Regions from separate parts of the Saccharopolyspora sp. NPDC049426 genome, predicted to be linked through region 1. Evidence: riboswitches for the same ligand, from Rfam matches in the RefSeq annotation. Region 1 holds a riboswitch; each other region holds the start of a gene.
What was found. Region 1 has a riboswitch for thiamine pyrophosphate ahead of AB0J78_RS26845 (cytosine permease). Riboswitches for the same ligand answer to the same signal wherever they lie in the genome.

Region 1 (6,569 bases):
TCGATCAGGTCCGCCGCGTGCCGCTCGGGCACGTCGTCGTCGGCGGAAACGACCGCCTTGGTCGCCGCGATCCCGTCCACCTGGACCTGCTCGGTGTCCAGGGACCACCCCCGCAGGCCGGTGGACTCGATCGCCGCCCGCACCTCCTCCAGCGGGGCGCCGAGTCCGAGCAGCGCGCCCAGCAGCATGTCGCCGGAGAGCCCGGTCGCGGGGTTGAGCCAGAGGATCATCGCCGGGCCACCGCGGCCAGCCGGTGCGCGGCCATCGCGGCGGAGAACCCCGAGTCGATGTTGACCACCGTCAACCCGGCCGCGCACGAGGTGAGCATCGCCAGCAGCGCCGTCACGCCCTCCAGCGCGGCGCCGTACCCGGTCGAGGTCGGCACCGCGATCACCGGGCACGACACCAGACCGCCGACGGCGCTGGCCAGGGCGCCCTCCATGCCCGCCACCACGACCACCGCGTCGGCCTGCTTGAGGTCCTCGCTCGCGGCGAGCAGCCGGTGGATGCCGGCCACACCGATGTCGCGGACCACGTGGGTGCGCAGGCCGATCGCGGAGGCGACCGCGTCCGCCTCCGCCGCGACCGGCCAGTCCGATGTGCCCGCCGTGGCCACGCACAACCGGAAGTCCCGCTGTTCCGCCGGTCGCCACACCAGCAGCCGCGCTGTCTCGTCGTAGTCGCCGCCGGGCACCCGCACCGCCGCCGCGACCTCGGGCTCCACCCTGGTGACCAGGACCGGGCCGGTGCTGCGGGCCAGCAGCTCGGTCACGATGCCGGTGATCTCCTCCGGCCGCTTGCCGGGCCCGTAGACCACCTCCGGAAGCCCCTGGCGGGATTCCCGGTCGGTGTCGACCCTGGCGTAGCCGAGATCGCTGAAGCCGGTCATGACGCCGTCCGGGTGGGCAGCAGCGGAAGCAGCACGTTCATCCGGCCGCTGGAGAAACCGGCCATGTCCAGCGCGCAGAACTCGAAGCCCGCCTCCCGGCCCGCGGCGTCGAGCTCGGAGTGGTGCGCTGCCGCGCGGTCGATGTCCTCGGCGGGCACCTCCAGGCGCGCCACCGTGCCCTGACCGTGCGCGCGGACCCGGCACACCGGGAACCCCAGGGCGTGCACGGCTTCCTCCGCCCGCTCGATGCGGGCCAGCACCTCCGGGGTGACCGGATCGCCGTAGGCGACGCGGGAGGCCAGGCACGCTGCCGCCGGTTTGTCCGCAGTGGACAGACCCAGCTCGGCGCTGGCCTCGCGGACGTCGGCCTTGGTGAGCCCGGCGTCGACCATCGGCGCGATCGCGCCGCGCTGCGCCGCCGCGCGCTGACCCGGCCGGTGATCTCCCAGATCGTCCACATTGGTGCCCAGCGCGATGCTCGCGCCCATCGTCGCCGCCAGCGGCTCCACCGCGTCGAACAGCGCGGACTTGCAGTGGTAGCAGCGGTTCCCGTCGTTGGCGGCGTACTCGGGCCGGTCGGCCTCGTCGGTGCAGACCTCGACGTGGGCGAGGCCGTTCTCGCGGGCGAAGCGCTTGGCCCGCTTGCGCTCCTCGGCGGCCAGGCTCGGGGACACGGCGGTGACCGCGAGCATCCGCGCTCCCAGCTCCTGGTGCGCCACCACGGCCAGCAGCGCCGAGTCCACGCCGCCGGAGAACGCCACGACCAGGGAATCCTCGGTTCTGACGCGCGCCCGCAGGCGGTCCAATCCGGTCACGACGCACTCCTCACGCACGCTCGCTCACAGCCATGTGGTCCGACCAGACTCTAACTCCAACGAGCGACGCATCCCATGCCGTCGAAGGAGATCTTTCCGGTGGTCAACGAGCCTTTTGGTGGCTCGTTCGGGGTGCTAGTGCGGACGCGCCCGCATGTCCCTCGACCGAGTGGTGCTCCCCAGCTCGGCGGCCGGATCGACCTACCTTCCGAGGGGAACGTGCCGACGGGAGGAGACTGCGGTGACCGACAACGACGCCGCCCAGCAGATCGCGGCCGGATACAGCTCCGGCGGAGCCGCCGTCGACCTCGGGGCGGTGGTCATCGACAACGAGGCGGACGCCGCGGCCCAGGTGCGCATCCCGCTGGCCACGCTCAACCGGCACGGCCTGGTCGCAGGAGCGACCGGCACCGGAAAGACCAAAACGCTGCAGCTGCTCGCCGAACAGCTCTCCGACGCCGGGGTGCCCGTCGTGCTCGCCGACATCAAGGGCGACCTGTCCGGGCTCGCCCAGCCCGGCGAGGGCGGCGAGAAGCTCACCGCGCGTGCCCAGGACGTCGGCGACGACTGGGAAGCCGCGTCCTACCCGGTGCAGTTCCTCTCGCTGGGCACCGGCGGCCGCGGGGTGCCGATCCGGGCGTCGATCACCAGCTTCGGGCCGGTGCTGCTGGCCAAGGTGCTCGGGCTCAACGCCACCCAGGAATCCACCCTCGGGCTGATCTTCCACTGGGCCGATCAGCGCGGACTCGCGCTGCTGGACACCAAGGACCTGCGGTCGGTCATCCAGTACCTGACCAGCGACGAGGGCAAGCAAGACCTCAAGGGCATCGGTGGTGTCTCGGCCGCCAGCGCGGGGGTGATCCTGCGGGCCCTGTCGAACCTGGAGGCCCAGGGCGGGGACGAGTTCTTCGGCGAACCCGAGCTGGAAGTGGCCGACCTGCTCCGGCAGTCCGAGGGCAAGGGCGTGGTCAACCTGCTCGAGCTCGACGACGTGCAGACCAACCCGGTGCTGTTCTCCACGTTCCTGATGTGGTTGCTGGCCGAGCTCTTCGAGGAGATGCCCGAAGCCGGTGACCTGGACCGGCCGAAGCTGGTGTTCTTCTTCGACGAAGCGCACCTGCTTTTCAACGACGCCTCCAAGGCGTTCCTCGACCGCATCGAGCAGACCGTGAAGCTCATCCGCTCCAAGGGAGTCGGCGTCTTCTTCTGCACCCAGCTGCCCACCGACCTGCCCAACCCGGTGCTCTCGCAGCTGGGCGCCCGCGTCCAGCACGCGATCCGCGCCTTCACCCCCGAGGACCAGAAGGCGCTGTCCAAGACCGTCAAGACCTACCCGACCACCGAGCACTACCGGCTCGACGAGGCGCTGACCAGCCTCGGCATCGGGGAGGCGATCGTGACCGTGCTGTCGGAGACCGGAGCTCCGACACCGGTGGCCTGGACGCGGCTGCGCCCACCGCGCTCGCTGATGGGCACCATCGGCGAGGACGCGGTCCGCACCTCCGCCCAGTCCTCCGACCTGCACGCCAAGTACTCCGAGACGATCGATCGCGAGTCCGCCTACGAGAAGCTCGCCCAGAAGGTCGCCGAGCCGGCCGCTCCGGAAGGGCAGGTCCCGCAGCAGAAGGGTGCGCGCGAGGAAGCGGGGATGTTCCAGAAGGCGATGGAGAACCCCGCCGTGCGCTCGTTCTTCCGCTCCGCCGCCAGCGCCGTCGGTCGCGAGGTCACCCGCGGGCTTTTCGGCAACAGGAGGCGCTGACCGACCCCCTTCACTCGATCAGGTATGGTCTGCCCGACTTATCCACGCGGGAGCTCGGGCGGATCGGGCTGAGAGGGTGGCACGCAGCGCGCCACCGACCGCAGAACCTGTCCGGATAATGCCGGCGTAGGGAGCTGTCGATGGCGCTTGACGTCGAACGGTCCGAAGTTCCGAACACCCTGGACGAACCGGCCCCCAGAACGCTGGGCGTGCTCGACCAAGGAGCCTTCTGGGGCAACCTCGGCGTGAGCCTGCTCGGCTTCAGCGGTGCGCTCGCGGTGCTCGCGCCCGCCGGGGTGCCGCAGCTGTCCTTCGCGGCTGCGGTGACGGCCACCGTCGTCGGGACCGTGCTGGGCAGCCTGATGGTCGGCATCGCGGCCATCCCCGGTGCCCGCACGGGCGCACCGGCGATGATGCTGCTGCGCGGCCTGTTCGGCACCCGGCTGTCCTACGTGCCGACCGTGCTCAACATCCTCCAGCTGGTCGGCTGGGGGACCTTCGAACTGCTGGTGATCGCCCAGGGAACCGAGGCGCTGTTCGGTGGCGGACCGCAGTGGCTGTACGTGCTCATCGCCGGGGCCCTCACCACCGCGCTGACCTTGCGCCCCCTGGGCGCGCTGCGGTTGCTGCGCCGCTACGTGAGCATCGCGGTGCTCATCGCGATGGTCTACTTCTTCGTGCAGCTCCTGCGCCAGCCGTTGCCGCCGATGAACGACGGGTCCTGGGAGGGGTTCTGGCCGGGCGCCGACGCGGCGCTGGCCGTCGCGGTGTCCTGGCTGCCGGTCGCCTCGGACTACTCGCGGCACTCGCGGTCGGCGAGCGGCGCGTTCACCGCGGCGACCGTCGGCTACTCGGTCACCCAGATCGCCTGCTACCTGCTCGGTCTGCTCGGTCTGGCGCTGGTCGGGTTCGACGGGGACAAGGCGTTCGACCCGCTGCTGGCGGCGCCGCTGGGCGTCCTGTTCTTCGCGGTGCTGGTGCTGCGCGAGGTCGACCAGTCCTTCGCCGACACCTATTCGACCGCGGTGTCCATCCAGAACCTGCGTCCCAGCACGGATCGGCGGCTGCTGAGCCTGATCGTCGGTGTGGTCAGCACACTGGCCGCGCTGACGATGGACATCGAGCAGTTCTCCAACTTCCTGCTGCTGATCGGATCGGTGTTCGTGCCGATGTTCGGCGTGCTGGCGGTGGACTACTTCTACAACGCCCGCAACCGCGAGTGGGACGTCTCGGCGCAGGCCCCCTCCCGCTGGGGGATGCTGATCGCCTGGCTGCTGGGCTTCGCGACCTTCCAGCTGATCAACCCCGGCGAACTGGGCTGGTGGACCGAGTTGTGGACCGGCGCCCGCGAGGCCATCGGCTTCACCGTTCCGACCTGGATGAGCGCGGCCCTGACCTCGTTCGTCATCTCCGCGGTGGCCGCGGGCATCATCGGCCTGCTCGCCCGCAGCCGCCGGAAGGCCTCCTGAAAGCTGTTGAGGAATTGCTTCGCGTAGCGGTGCGGGTAGCAGAACCTGCGGCGGTGCTGGTTGAGTCCCGCACATGAAACAGCGGCTCCGCCGCATTCCTGAACAGCTCTTGGACCGGGTGGTTCGCGTCGAGGCGAACCACCCGGTGACCGGGGACGGCTCCAGCCAGGAGGGGCGGCGGTGGTGGCTGGAGCCGTCGTTTCCGGGCGCCGGGATTCAGTGGTCCCGGCGCGTCACCAGGTGGGCCAGTGCGGTGAGCGCTTCCGCCGCGTCCTCCTCCGGCTCCGCTCTGCGGAGATCAGTCAACGCCGCGGCGAGCAGTTCATCGGCCTGGGCCTGGCTCCACGCCCGCCCGCCGGCGAGCGTGACGAGCTCGGCGGCCTGGGCGAGCTCGCCGCTGACCAGCGGCTGCTCCCGGTAGTAGAGGGACGCCAGCCGCTGGCCCGCGCTGGAGCCCGAGGTCAGCGCGGAGACCACCGGCAACGTCTTCTTGCGGGTGCGCAGATCGGAGAACACCGGTTTGCCGGTCATCGCCGGATCGCCCCAGATCCCCAGCAGATCGTCGATGTGCTGGAACGCCAGTCCCAGCTTCTCGCCGAAGCTGCGCATCCTGGTGATCTGCTCCGGTGAGCCGCCGCCGTGCAGCGCGCCGAGCGCGCACGCGCACCCCAGCAGGGCACCCGTCTTGTCACGGGCCATCCGCTGGCACGCGGCGACGTCCACGTCGGCGCGCGTCTCGAACTCCAGGTCCGAGTTCTGCCCGTCGATGAGAGCGAGCGTCGCGCTGCTGAGCATCCGCACCGCGCTCGCCGCCTCCGGGTGCTGCGACGAGGCGAGCACATCGGCCGCCAGGGTGAGCAACGCGTCCCCGGCCAGGATCGCGGTGGCGTTGCCGAACACCGTCCACGCCGTCGGTCGATGTCGGCGCGTGACGTCGCCGTCCATCACGTCGTCGTGCAGCAACGAGAAGTTGTGCACCAATTCCACGGCCACCGCGGCGGGCACCGCGTCGGCCGGATCGCCACCGACGGCCGAGGCGCCGAGCAGCACCAAGGTCGGCCGCATCGCCTTGCCGCGGTCGGCGCGCACCGGGTTTCCGCGCTCGTCGAGCCACCCCAGGTGGTAGCCGGCGACCTGGCGCATCCGGTCCGAAAGCCGATCCACCGCCGCTCGCAGCGCCGGCTCGACCATGGTTCGGCTGCTGGTCAGCGCCTCGAAGGCCTGACCGGCACGGTTCTCGTCCTGCTCCAACGTCGTCATCGCGGGTTCCCTTCGCTCAGCGGGTTACTTCGACGTTCTCCAGGACGCCGAGCGCGTCCGGGACCAGCACCGCGGCGGAGAAGTAGGCGCTGACCAGGTAGGAGAGGACCGCCTGTTCGTTGATGCCCATGAAGCGCACCGAGAGCCCGGGCTCGTGCTCGCCGGAGATCCCGGTCTGGCGCAGCCCGACGACGCCGCTGTCGTCCTCGCCGGTGCGCATGCACAGGATCGAGGTGGTGCCCTTGCCGCTGATCGGGATCTTGTCGGTGGGCAGGATCGGCACGCCGCGCCAGGCCTGGACCGCGTGTCCCTCCACCTCGGTGGTCTGCGGGTACACGCCGCGCTTGTTGCACTCCCGGCCGAACGCGGCGATGGTG
Region 2 (6,569 bases), on a different contig from region 1:
GACAACCCCTGGAAGAGCTACACGATCAGCTTCGTCCGCCCCGAACGCCTCCACATCCGCTGAGGCCGGGTTTTTCGAATTTCGCGCGAAATTCGAACGCCGACGTTCCGACTCGAATTTCGCGCGAAATTCGAATACGGCCCGAAACTTCGGGCTTTGACCTGGGAAGACACGCCCGGGCGCGGGGGCCCGTTCGAATTTCGCGCGAAGTTCGAAGGCTGCGCCCGGGCTCGGGAGTGCTGTCGGGGTGGGTGTAGGGGTGTCAGCCCATCGGGGTGCCGGGGCTTGAGGCTTGGGCCCAGAAGCGTTGGGCGATTCTTCCCGCTTGCGAGGCCAGGCGGCCCGCTTCGACGGCGCTGCGCATCGCCGTGGCCATGCGCTCGGGGTCCTGGGCGCGGGTGACGGCGGTGGCCAGGAGGACCGCCGAGCAGCCGAGCTCCATCGCCAGGGCCGCGTCGGAGGCCGTGCCGATGCCCGCGTCGAGGACGATCGGGACGGTGGCGCGGGAGACGATCATCTCGATGTTGTGCGGGTTGCGGATGCCCAGTCCGGTGCCGATCGGCGAGCCCAGCGGCATGACCGCCGCGCAACCGACCTCCTCCAGCTTCAGCGCCAGGACCGGGTCGTCGTTGGTGTAGGCCAGGACGACGAAACCCTGGTCCACCAGCTGCTCCGCCGCGTCCATGAGCTCGATCGGGTCGGGCAGGAGGGTGTCCTCGTCGGCCACCACCTCCAGCTTGACCCAGTTGGTCCCCAGGGCTTCGCGGGCGAGCTGCGCGGTGAGCACCGCTTCGGCCGCGGTGCGGCAGCCCGCGGTGTTGGGCAGCGCCTCGATGCCGAGCTTGCGCAGCAGGTCGAGGACACCGGTGCCGCCACCTGCGTCGGCGCGGCGCATCGCGACGGTCGTCAGCTCGGTTCCGGAGGCGATCAGCGCGCGCTCCAGCACGGCGAGGTTGTTCGCCCCGCCGGTCCCGGTGATCAGGCGCGAACCGAACTCGCGGCCGGCGATCAGCAATGGGTCGTCCACGGTCACCCTCCTTGCACTGCGGTGAGGACTTCGATGGTGGCGTCGGCGTGCAGCGCCGTGGCGGGCCACGACGCGCGCGGCACCACCGCGCCGTCCAGCGCCACGGCCACGCCTCGTTCCGGCACGCCGAAGTCGTCCAGCACTGACGCGAGGGTGGCGCCCGCGGCGACCTCCCGCGCGTCGCCGTTGATCACGACGTTCACTGCTGTCCTCCCAAACGGCTCGGATCGGTGGCCTTGATCAGCGGTTCCGGTTCTTCGCCGCGCAGCAGCGCCAGCACGGCGTCGACGGTGACCGGCGTGAGCAGGAACCCGCCTCGGTGGTGCCCGGTGGCGGCGAGCACTCCCGGCTCCAGCCAGCCGATCACCGGCAGGTTGTCGGTGGTGCTCGGGCGCAGCCCGGCGGTGGCCTCGACCAGCGCGTACTCGGCGATGCCCGGCATCACGGTCTCGGCGTTGGCGAGCAGGTCGCGGACGCCCCCGACGGTGACCTCGGTGTCGAAGCCGACCTCGTGCTGGGTGGCGCCGAGCACCACTCCCCCGTCGTCGCGCGGCACCAGGTAGCAGGGCCTGCCGCGCACCGGGCCGCGCACGGTGCGGGTCGGCGGTGGCAGCGCGGTGGCGCGTCGCCGCAGCCGCAGGATCTCGCCCTTGACCGGGCGGATCCGGTCGGCGAGCGCCGGGTGCAGCGAACCCGAGTGCGCACCTGCGGAGATCACCGCGACATCGCACTCCACAGTGGACTCGGCGAGCTCGACCGCGCCCTGCCGGACCGCCTCGGCGCGTTCGGCGATGAACTCCACGCCCGCGGCTTCCGCCGCCGCCCGCAGCGCGGTCAGCGCGAGCCGGTTGTCCACCGCGAGATCACCGGGCACTTCCAGACCACCGCGTACCGCGGGACCCAACGAGGGCTCTCGCCTGCGCAGTTCGCGGCCCGTCAGCCGAGTGACGCTGCGGCCCAGTCCGGCCAGGTATCCGGCGACGTTGTCGAGCTCTTCGCGGTCGGCGCCGTCGACGCCGAACATCAGCGTTCCCTCGGTGCGCAGCCCGGACGGCAGACCGGCCGCGCGGCTGAGCTCGTCGGCGAAGTCCGGCCAGCGGTTCAGCGACGTCGAGCCCAGTTCGAGGAGTTCTTCCTCGCCGGGCCAGGCCTCGGCGAGAGGTGCGAGCATCCCGCCCGCGACGTACGAGGCACCCGAGGCGGGGGCCGGATCGACCAGGCTCACCCGGTTGCCGGCCGCGGCAGCGCGCCAAGCCACCGACAGGCCGACGACTCCGCCGCCCACCACGACGACATGATCGGTTCGTTTCTCAGACAACTCCACGCTCCCTGCGCCGGCATGACCCGGATCAGGTTCGACGGTCGGAGCCCTGCGCTCCCTCTCAGCCCGGTCCGCCGGGCTCCCGTGCTCACCGCCATCCACAGTACCCGCCCGCAGATCGCAACGTCAGCGCCTGGTACGGGATCTCTTGAGGGGGATCACCCCGCTCAGCGGCGCGGGAGGCGCTGCCCGTTGCGGTGCGAGCTGAGTCCCTCACCTGAAACAGCGGCTACGCCGCATTTTCGCAACGGCTAGGGTGGGGGACATGCCTGGATTGGACGGCTTCGGGATTCGCGCGCGCCTCGCCGAGGCGAAGTTGTACCTGTGCACCGACGCTCGCAGCGAGCGAGGTGACCTCGCGGAGTTCGCCGACGCCGCGCTCGCCGGAGGTGTCGACATCATCCAGCTGCGCGACAAGGGCCCGGGCGGCGCTCCGCTGGAGGCCCGCCACGAGCTCGCCGCGCTGGAGGTGCTGGCCGAGGCCTGCGTGCGGCACGGCGCCCTGCTGGCGGTCAACGACCGCGCGGACGTCGCGATGGCGGCGGAGGCCGATGTCCTGCACCTGGGCCAGGACGACCTGCCGGTGGACATCGCCCGCCGCGTGGTCGGCGACCAGGTGGTAATCGGCCGCTCCACGCACGACATCGCCCAGGCCGACTCGGCGGCGACCGAGCCGGGCGTGGACTACTTCTGCACCGGACCGGTGTGGACGACCCCGACCAAGCCCGGCCGTCCCGCCGCGGGCATCGACCTGGTCCGGCACACCGCCGAGCACCGGGGGCACGGCCGTCCGTGGTTCGCCATCGGCGGCATCGGCCCGGAGAACCTCGACGAGGCCATCGAGGCGGGTGCCGAGCGCATCGTGGTGGTCCGCGCGATCACCGCCGCCGACGACCCCGAAGCCGCCGCCCGCGACCTCCGGGCACGGCTCGCCTGACCTGACGACGAACGACCCCCGGGAATCCCGGGGGTCGTCGTGCGTGAAGTGGTGTCAGCGGGAGCCGCTGTCACAGATCACTGGGTCAGCAGGGAGACGCCGTAGGCCGAGAGGGCCTCGTTGACCGGCTGGAAGTAGGTCGTGCCACCGCTGGTGCAGTCGCCCGAGCCACCCGAGGTCATGCCCTGGGCCTGGTCGCCCGAGATGAACGAGCCACCGGAGTCGCCCGGCTCGGCGCAGACGTCGGTGCGGGTCAGGCCCTCGACGGTGCCCTGCTCGTACTGAACGGACTGGTTCTTGGCCTCCAGCGTGCCGCAGTGCCAGCCGGTGGTGGAACCGGAGCGGCAGATCGACGCGCCCTCCGAGGCCTCCGTGGAACCGGCCACGGCAACCGTGCCGCCGTTGTAATCGTTCACCGCGGCCTGCGGGCTGTCGTCGGTGCCGACGGAGATGAAGGAGTGGTCATCACCGGGGAAGGACGAGCCCTCGAAGGTGCCGCTGGGCTCGGTGGTGGTGTCGCCGGTGCCGCCGCAGTGGCCGGCGGAGACGAACCCGCCCTCCACGGCGAAACCGACGGAGCAGCGAGCGCCGCTGCCGATGTAGTAAGCGTTGCCGCCCACCACGTCCATCAGCGTCCGGGGCTGCTCCTGCGACTCGACGACCTTCACGGCCTCGGCGGGCACGCCCGCGTCCTGCGCGAACTGCGCGGCCTCGGCCGCGGCACCCGGCTTGGCGGTGACGACGACGGCGTTCTGCTTGTTGCTCGCGTACCAGCCGGTGACGCTCTTCGGCGCCTGGGCCTTGCCCGCGTTGAGACCGTCGACGACCCCGTTGAGCTGCTTCGTGCTGAAGGCGACCTGGCGGACCTCGGCACCGGCGGCGCGGACCTGCTCGGAGCGGGCCGCGCCGGTCACGCCGACGACGAGCTTGCCGGTGGCGGAGTCGAAGTAGGCACCGCCGAAGGAGTCGGCCAACGCGCCGCGCAGGGTGCTCTCGGTGCGCTGAGCGGCGGATTCGAGCTGAAGCCGACCGAGGGCCTGCTGCTCGGTGAGGCCGAGGTCGCGCTGCATCGCCTGGAGCAGCGTGCCCGCCACCGGGACGGCGGTGGGTGCGGTGGCGGTGGCCGGCATGGTCAGCGCGGCGACCGTGCCCGCGGTGACCAGAACGGTCCCGGCGATGCGAGCCGCGAGTCTACGTTTCATCTCGTGTCTCCCTTGTAATGACCTGATCTCTCAAGGCCCCGTCGCCGGTCCAGTATCAGATTTTCTCAGGGGAATCACATCCAGCTTTTAGCGCAATGTGCGGAAAACAACTCCGATTGTTCCTTGATCAGCACCGGAATCAGGATCATTTCACCGTTTTTCGCAGTTATCGGAGCGGCAGTCCTGGAGCGATCGACTCGGAGGTCGGTTCGGTGGTCGAGGATTGCGTTGTGGGCGAACCGGTTTCGCTCGGCTGCTGCGTCGGCGGCCCGCTCGGGGCGGGTGGCTGCGAGCTGGTCGGCGGAGCGGATGGTTCCGGCGACGGCGTCTCGCTGGTCGGCGCCGGTTCGCTGGTCGTGGGCGCGACGGGCGCGGTCTTGACCGGAGCTCGCGGCGCAGGCTGGAACACCTTCCCGAGCGTCGTGCCGTCACCGCCCGACAGCGGGCGGCCGGTGAGTCCCTCGAAGCCGGTCACCAGCAGCATGCTCACCGCGAACACCGCCGCGCAGGTCGCGCCGACCAGGGTCCAGCGTCCCCACCTGCGGCGCGGCACCGGCGGGGAGAGCACGGCCCGGGTGCCGGAGCTCTCGGCGGAGGACTCCTCGACGGCTTCGCCACCCGGCCACTGCAAGCCCGTGACCTGGATCTTCCGGGTCGCTTCCTCGGTGCCCGTGACCTGGGCGGACTGGGTTCGGCGCTGCCGCAGCACCGAGGCGCGCGCGGCGGCGACCACCGCCTTCTCCCTGGTCTTCTCGATCGACCGCTGGTAGAGCGCGCCGCCGATCGTGATGATCACGCTGGTCAGGCCCGCGCCCACGACGGTTCCCGCGACCCCGAGCCGCGAGCCCAGGAACGCCGCCGTCACCGACGCCAGCGCCGCGCCACCGACCTGCGCCGGTGACACCTGCGTCTTCTTCTCGCTCTGCTTCTCCGGCTGATCTTCAGCCGAATCCGCTCCGCCCCTCGCCATTTCCCTCACACACGCAATTGGAGTCGCACATCTGCATCACCAACGCGCGTGCCGGGCCGGATTTCTCCGCCTCGGCGGCTTTCGTGAGGACTCCCACGACGTGTAACGAAAAGCGGTGTCACTGCGCGAAAACGCGATTGCGCACAGTTATGGAATCAGGCCGGAGGGTTGAGTCGCGCGACGAACTTGTACCGGTCACCGCGGTAGATGGAGCGGACCCATTCGACCGGGCGGCCCTCGGTGTCGAACGAGTGCCGGGACAGCAGCAGCATCGGCAGGCCGACGTCGGAGCCGAGCAGTTCGGCCTCCTCCGGGCTGGCCAGGGCGGTCTCGATGGTCTCCTCGGCGTGCCCGAGCTCGACCTCGAAGGTCTCCCGCAGCACCTGGTAAAGCGACCCGCCCGACTCCAGCTTCGCGGTCAGGCCGCGGAAGCGGGCCAGCGGCAGGTGCGTGGTCTCGATCGCCATCGGTTCGGCGTCGGCCAGCCGCAGCCTGCGCAGCCGCAGCACGGCGGAACCGGCCTTGGTGCCCAGCAGGACGGCGAGCTCCTCGTCGGCGGCCTCCTCGACGACCTCCAGCAGCCGGGAGGTCGGCTGCCTGCCCTGGGCCCGCATGTCCTCGGTGTAGGAGGACAGCTGGAGCCGCTGGGCGACCTTGGGCTTGGCGGCGAAGGTGCCCTTGCCCTGCACGCGGAGCAGCCGGCCTTCGACGGTCAGCTCGGCCAGCGCCTGGCGGACGGTAGTGCGCGAGACGTCGAACTCGGAGGCCAGCGAGCGCTCGGTCGGAATCGGTGAACCGGGCGGCATCGACCGGAGCAGGTCGAGCAGGTGCTGCTTGAGCCCCCAGTACTTCGGTTCCCGTGGTGCGCGGCCCTGCGAATCCGCCCCGCCGGACACGGTCGTGTCGAGCATCGTTCCTCCTACCCGCCGCAGCCTGACCTCCGAGCATGCCCGACTGCGCGGCCCCGCGAAACGCGTCTCCGGCAGATCGTTCGCACTGATCAATTCAGACTTTGGTGTGCGTGCACACTAACGCCGATTCCTGTTGACAATGAGTGTCGCTCACCACAATCCGTGACGCTCCAGCGGCCGTGCTGAAGCCGACCATCGGAC
Region 3 (6,569 bases), on a different contig from region 1:
GATGCGGGACGAACGCGGTGCGCCGGTAGTACGCGAGCTCGCGGATGGACTCGCGGATGTCGGCCAGCGCGCGGTGGGCGAGGCCCTTCTCCGGCTGCGCGTAGTAGATGCGCGGGTACCAGCGTCGGCAGAGCTCCTTGATGGAGGAGACGTCGACCATCCGGTAGTGCAGGTGCGCGTCGAGCTGCGGCATGTCGCGCGCGATGAATCCGCGATCGGTGGCGATGGAGTTGCCCGCCAGCGGCGCGGACCGCACGTCGGGCACGTACTGCCGGATGTATTCCAGGACCTGATGCTCTGCTTCGGCGAGGGTCACCTGGGACGAGCGGACTTCCTCGGTGAGCCCCGAGCGGTCGTGCATGTCGCGCACGACCTCGGGCATGCCCGCGAGGGCGTCGTCGGCGGCGTGGATGACGATGTCCACGCCTTCGCCGAGGATGTTGAGGTCCGCGTCCGTGACCAGGGCGGCGATCTCGATCAACGCGTCCTTGCCGAGCTCCAGCCCGGTCATTTCGCAGTCGATCCACACTAGACGGTCATTCACTCGACGCAGCCTAACTCCCGCGACCGGTTGATCGCGGGAAGAGTGTCGGGATCGAAAGCTTCGGGGCTACTCGTCGAGGTGCGTCCGGAGTTCGCGGGGGACGACCTTGCCGGTGGCGTTGCGGGGGAGCTCGTCGAGGAAGATCACGTCGCGGGGGACGGCGAACTTCGACACCCGGCTGCGGACGTGGTCGCGCACCTGGTCGGCGTCCATGGAGCCCTTCTCGCGCGGGACGACGAACGCGGCCAGGCGCTGGCCGAAGTCGGCGTCGTCGACGCCGATGACGGCGGCTTCGGAGACCTCCGCGATGCCGGCGATGGCGTCCTCGGCTTCCTTGGGGTAGATGTTCTCGCCACCGGAGATGATCATGTCGTCCTCGCGGCCCGCGATGAACAACCGCCCGGAGTGGTCGAACCGTCCCAGGTCGCCGGTGGACATGAGCCCTTCGTGGCGTTCGCGGCTCTTGCCGTTGGTGTAGCCGTCGAACAGCATGTCGTTGCCGGCGAAGATGCGGCCGGTCTCACCGCGGCGGACGGGTTCGCCGTTGTCGTCGAGGATGCGCACTGTGGTGCCGCGCGGCGGCCGCCCGGCCGAGGACGGTGCGGCGCGCAGATCGGCGGGCGTGGCGATGCTCACCCAGGAGACCTCGGTGGACCCGTAGAGGTTGTAGAGGACCGGGCCGAAGGCGCGCTGGAACGTGGTGGCCAGGTCGCCGGGCAGCGCGGAGCCGCTGGCGGCCACGACGCGCAGCGACGAGGTGTCGAAGCGCTCGCGCTCCTCGGCGGGCAGGTCGAGCATCCGCTGGAGCATGACCGGAACGCCGAACATGCCGCCGACGCGGTGCCGCTGGATGGTGCGCAGCGTGTCGATCGCGTCGAACTTGCGGCGCAGCACCAAGGTGGCGCCGAGGACGGCGGAGAGCTGGAATCCGGCGATCCCCCAGGTGTGGAACAGGGGAGCGCTGATCAGCACGCGTTCGCCCGCTCGCAGCGGGATGCGGGAGAACACCGCGCCGGCCGGGTTCAGGCTCGGCGGGTCGGGGCGGCGGGCGCCCTTGGGCGTGCCGGTGGTGCCCGAGGTGAGCACGATCAACCGCGAGTGCCGCTTGGGCCGGGGCACCTGCTTGCCGGTGCCGGTGGCGATGAGGTGGTCGAGGGTGTTGTGCTCGGTGGGGCCGTCGGCCCAGCCGAGGACGACGTCGAGGTCGCCGGGCAGGTCCTGCAGGTGCCCGGTGAACTCCTCGTCGAGGACGAGCACGCTGACGTCCTGCTCGGCGAGCACGTCCGCGAGCTGGCGGGTGCTGAGCCCGACGTTGAGCAGCACCACGTCGACGCCGAGCTTGGCCGCGGCGACGATGACCTCGACGGGTCCGTGGTGGTTGCGGGTCAGCACGCCGATGCGGGTCTTGCCGGGCACGCGGTCGCGCAGCGCGGCGGCCAGGCGCGTGGTGCGGTTGGCGAGTTCGGCGTAGCTGAGCGCGCCGCGCTCGTCGATCACGGCGGGGCGATCGGGATGGCGGGCGGCGCCGACGGCGAAGCCGAGCGGCAGGGTGATGCCCCACCGCCGGTAGGCGAGCGCGATGCGCACCAGCTTGTCCGGCCTCATGGGCCGCACGACGCCTTGTTTGACCAGCACGAACAAGGTGTGCAGTGCCGGTGCGGCGTGGTTGGTCAGAAAGCTGGGCAGTCGCCGCAGAACGCTCACTCGGTCACCCCTCGTCCGTGAAACCTACTCGAGAGTAGATTGTGCCGTGAGTAATCCTCCCGGCCAAGTCCTCCGTGTCGAGTATCCCGGTTCCGCGATCGCGCGAGAGCCCAACGGCTCCCCTCCTGAAGGCCCTCGCCAGGCGCGCTGGCGAAAGTTAGACGGCGCGGCGGGGAAGGGGGGAGCCTCTCTCCCGCCGCGCCGACCCCCAGGGTCCTAGTCGACGTCGGCGGCGGTGACCACCGCGTCGCGCAGGGCCGCGCGCAAGCGGCCGACCTCCAGCGGTGAGAGCACCGCCGTCTCCCCAGGCGGCGCGACGATGACGACCCGGCCGTGGTTGACGAACACCGACATGTCTCGTCGCCGTCCGGCGACGTCGCGGCAACTGACGTGCCACTCCTGGTTGGACCCCACAGTCCCAGCCTCCCTGTGCCGATCCGCTTGGTGCGGTGAAGCCGCGCAGCGCGCGCTCCTGGTGGAGGGACGCACCGATCCGAGGGGCGTGACGGCGTTTCGCCGAAACAACGGGAAAGTGTGCGCGGTCACGGCCGGGTTCGCGGGCCCGAACGCAGCTCAGGGGCGACCCCCACAACCGGGAATCGCCCCTGAGCGAACGCTGTTAGCCGACGACACTCGTCCGGCCCAAGAAACCGTCAGACCGGGCGTACCTTCAGCCCGGCGGGCTCGGCGGAGAGCACGACCGCGCCTTCGAAGTCGGCGATCGGGAGCTCGTCGCGCACCAGGCGGTGCGGCGCGTCGGACGCCTCGATCCGGATCTTGCCGGTGCTGATCGACCGCTCGTCCTGCTCCTGGCCGCCGAACTGCACGCTGAGCTGGTCGCCGGTCACGGTGGCGGTCAGCCAGCCGCCGTCGATGACCTGCTCGGTGTCGTCGAAGGAGACGGTCAGCCGGCCTTCGGCGGGCTTGTCGCCGCGCACCGCGACGTGCGAGAGCGCGACGTCGCGCTTGCCGGACTCCTCGCCGGCCAGGGCGATGACATCCCGGCTGACCTCGTCACCCGGCTCGGTGCCGGGCTTGGGGGTCAGCACCGGTGCGCGCAGCTGCGCGGCGAGCCGGTAGGGCTGCCACGAACCGGCGCCGATCAGGTTGACCACGGCGCTGACCGCCACGTCGGCCAGCAACCGGTCGCTGCCCGGGGCGGGCGTGACCTCGATCGCGGGCACGTCGCGCCGGGCCAGCAGATCGCGCAGTGCCTTGGCGCGCTGACGGCTGTTGCGGTCAAAACCGCGGGTGATCGCCACCGTCCCCGATCCGGCGGCCGCGACGGCGGCCTCGGTCAGGTCCGCTAGCGGCGCCCAGATCTGCGCGGGGTCCTGTTCAGAACGCTGCCGGCGCGAGCGGGCGAAGCCTGGGGCATCGGTCGTGGTTTCCATCGCCCTCCACTTTAGTCGGCTGCGGAGGATGACCTTGCCTTCCGGTGGGGGCTTTCACGGTGTGAAATCGATCGCGGTCGCACTGCTCCATCGGGGTGGCTTTTCCCTCCGCTGGGCTCATCCGCTGCGGCATTCGTCGCATTCTTGCGGTTCTTGGAAGCCGGGGGTTGGGATGACCGATCTTCACCTGCCGGGTGAGCGCACGGGCCCGGCCCGCTGGCGGCTGGTGCGCTGGCTGGCCTCCGACGGGAGCGGGGTCCGAGCGGGGCAGCCGCTGGCCGAGCTGCGTCCCGCGGAGGCCGACGGCGCCGCGATCCGGGTGTCGGCGCTGGCAACGGGAACCCTGTGGCACCAGGTGAAGCGGGGCGAAGTGCTCCACGTCGGCCAGGTGATCGGGTTGATCGAGTGAACCGCGCGGACCGGGGGCTTGCCCTGGGTTGTTAGGTTGGTGGCAGTGACGCGGGGTGCCCTGCCAGGGCTGAGAACAGACCCGTTGAACCTGACCTAGCTCGTACTAGCGGAGGGACGTCATGGCTCCCAATGTGCTGACCATCGCCGGGACCGACCCCAGCGGTGGCGCCGGTATCCAGGCAGATCTCAAGGCGTTCTCGGCCAACGGCGCCTACGGCATGTCGGTGATCACCGCGCTGGTCGCGCAGACCACCACCGGGGTGAGCCGGGTGCAGGAGGTCCCGCCGGACTTCATCACCGACCAGCTGGTGACGCTGCTCGACGACGTCCGGGTGGACGCCGTCAAGATCGGCATGCTCGCCAACGCCGAGGTCATCCGCGCGGTCACGGCCGTGCTGGAGCGCTACTCGCCTCGGTTCGTCGTGCTCGATCCGGTCATGGTCGCCAAGAGCGGTGACCGGCTCCTCGCGCCGGAGGCCGTCGGTGCGCTGCGCGATGAGCTGCTGCCGAGGGTGGACCTGATCACGCCGAACCTGCCGGAGGCGGCCGACCTGCTCGGCGAAGCCGAGATCGGCGGTCCCGATGAGATGCCCGCGCAGGCCGAGCGGCTGGCCGCGCTCGGCGCCAAGCAGGTGCTGCTCAAGGGCGGGCACCTCAGCGGCGAGTCGAGCGTCGACCTGCTCTACGGCGACGGGCTGGCGGAGTTCCTCAGCAGCGAGCGGGTGGCCACCACCAACGATCACGGCACCGGGTGCACGCTCTCGGCGGCGATCGCGGCGCTGCGCCCGCAGCGCGCGGACTGGCTGTCGGCCGTCCGCGAGGCCAAGCAGTACCTCACCGAGGCCCTGCGCGCCTCGGAGCGCCTGGACGTCGGCCGCGGCCACGGTCCGGTGCACCACTTCCACCACTGGTGGTGAGCGGCAGAGGGCAGTTCTGGTCCGAACAGTCCGAGCTTCGATCATGAACGGTTCGGACCAGAACCGCCCGCCGCTGCGCCACCGAATTCGCGATTCCGACTTCTGTGAGGGGTTCTCATGAGCACGTTGCCCGCTCCGCCCGCCGGAGGGTTCTGCGCCCAGGCGTGGGAGCGCACCGCCGGATTGCAGCAGGCGATCGTGGACCACCCGTTCAACAAGGCGCTGGCGGACGGCAGCCTGGAACGGGACGTCTTCGCCTTCTACATCGTTCAGGACGCGCGATACCTGGTCGGCTTCGCGCAGGCGCTGTCAGCCGCGGCGACCAGGGCCGATGACGCCGCCGACGCGGCGTTCCTCGCCGGGGCCGCGCAGGGCGCGCTGGTGGAGGAGCGGCGGCTGCACGCCGGTTACGTCGCCGAGTTCGGCCTGACCGACGAGGAGATCTCCGGTGTGGACACCTCGCCGTCGTGCCTGGCTTACACGTCCTACCTGCGCTCCTGCGCGCTGACCGAGTCGTACCCGGTGCTGCTGGCCGCGATCCTGCCGTGCTTCTGGGTGTACCAGTACGTCGGCAGCAAGATCCTCGACGCCACCGGCGACATCGAGGGTCACCCCTACAAGGCGTGGATCACCACCTACGCAGACGACGAGTTCGCCGAGGCCGTGCTGGCCGCCCGGGAGCTGGTCGACAAGGTCGCGGCGCGCTCGGACGACGCGACGCGCGAGCAGATGTTCGCCGCGTTCACCCGGGCGACCGAGTACGAGTGGGTGTTCTGGAACGGCGCGTGGGTCAAGGAAACCTGGCCCACCGCGAAATTCCTTGCGTGACAAGGGTTTCGCGTTTCGAGAACACCGATGACGGCTCGCCGGTAGTGGCGGGCCGTCATCCGTTTCGGGCTGCACCACAGCGTGATTCATCATGTGATGCGTGACACAATCTTGTGGTGTTAACGAAGTGGCTCGCACAACGACATGCTGGGCGAGCCCCCTGTCCTAGCAGGGCGTTTGTGAGTGGCGGAATCTTCCGCGGGCGTGGATGGAGTTCTGGGGCAATGTCTTCACTTCTGATCGTTTTTCTCGGGATGTCGATCCCGATCCTGGCCGCCGCGCCGTTCTACATCGCTGACCGTCGCGGGGACGGTCGCGAGACCCCCGAGTCCGCGCAGCTGCTTCCCGGCATCGAGGCGCCCCAGATCTGGCCGCAGTCGGCGGTCGAGCCCGAGGTCCCGGAGTGCGAGATCCCCGAGTCGCGCACCCCGGAGGAGACCAACGCGCTCGCCGACACCGTGCGAATCGAGCAGGACCGGGTCCCTCAGCCGTAAATCGCCTTCGCCAGCGCCGCCTTGCGCTGCTGCAACTCGCGCAGCGCGGCGGAGCTGAAGCCACCGGCGCTGGGGCTCGACGGAATCTGCAGGCCCTCGCTCAGCTCCCAGCCGGAACCGCGGTCGATCAACGACCGGTGCTTGTTGGTGTAGTACCCCGAGTTGATCGACACCGCGACCCCGCTCGCGCCCGCGGCTGCGGCCATCAGGTGCAGGTGGAACCGCGTCGACAGCCACCGCTGGCCGGGCTTGGCGGGCAGTCCGTCGCGCATGATCT

Region 2: linked by a shared signal. The riboswitch ahead of thiO (glycine oxidase ThiO) and the one ahead of AB0J78_RS26845 (cytosine permease) in region 1 are both predicted to bind thiamine pyrophosphate.
Region 3: linked by a shared signal. The riboswitch ahead of thiD (bifunctional hydroxymethylpyrimidine kinase/phosphomethylpyrimidine kinase) and the one ahead of AB0J78_RS26845 (cytosine permease) in region 1 are both predicted to bind thiamine pyrophosphate.

The regions. Positions count from the first base shown of each region.
Region 1 is NZ_JBFAPZ010000014.1:59,600-66,168, reverse strand. It holds gene larC (nickel pincer cofactor biosynthesis protein LarC) at 1-230, opposite strand, end outside; gene larB (nickel pincer cofactor biosynthesis protein LarB) at 227-889, opposite strand; gene larE (ATP-dependent sacrificial sulfur transferase LarE) at 886-1,704, opposite strand; gene AB0J78_RS26850 (helicase HerA-like domain-containing protein) at 1,946-3,463, shown strand; TPP riboswitch at 3,500-3,613, shown strand; gene AB0J78_RS26845 (cytosine permease) at 3,604-4,932, shown strand; gene AB0J78_RS26840 (family 2 encapsulin nanocompartment cargo protein polyprenyl transferase) at 5,149-6,192, opposite strand; gene AB0J78_RS26835 (family 2B encapsulin nanocompartment shell protein) at 6,209-6,569, opposite strand, start outside.
Region 2 is NZ_JBFAPZ010000013.1:62,310-68,878, forward strand. It holds gene AB0J78_RS25915 (FUSC family protein) at 1-63, shown strand, start outside; gene AB0J78_RS25920 (thiazole synthase) at 263-1,027, opposite strand; gene thiS (sulfur carrier protein ThiS) at 1,030-1,230, opposite strand; gene thiO (glycine oxidase ThiO) at 1,227-2,345, opposite strand; TPP riboswitch at 2,337-2,444, opposite strand; gene thiE (thiamine phosphate synthase) at 2,614-3,285, shown strand; gene AB0J78_RS25940 (S1 family peptidase) at 3,363-4,487, opposite strand; gene AB0J78_RS25945 (hypothetical protein) at 4,654-5,391, opposite strand; gene AB0J78_RS25950 (GntR family transcriptional regulator) at 5,613-6,368, opposite strand.
Region 3 is NZ_JBFAPZ010000017.1:137,007-143,575, reverse strand. It holds gene orn (oligoribonuclease) at 1-544, opposite strand, end outside; gene AB0J78_RS29500 (AMP-binding protein) at 611-2,248, opposite strand; gene AB0J78_RS29495 (hypothetical protein) at 2,465-2,662, opposite strand; gene AB0J78_RS29490 (hypothetical protein) at 2,902-3,642, opposite strand; gene AB0J78_RS29485 (biotin/lipoyl-containing protein) at 3,815-4,051, shown strand; TPP riboswitch at 4,093-4,185, shown strand; gene thiD (bifunctional hydroxymethylpyrimidine kinase/phosphomethylpyrimidine kinase) at 4,173-4,970, shown strand; gene tenA (thiaminase II) at 5,088-5,798, shown strand; gene AB0J78_RS29470 (hypothetical protein) at 6,023-6,292, shown strand; gene AB0J78_RS29465 (polysaccharide pyruvyl transferase family protein) at 6,283-6,569, opposite strand, start outside.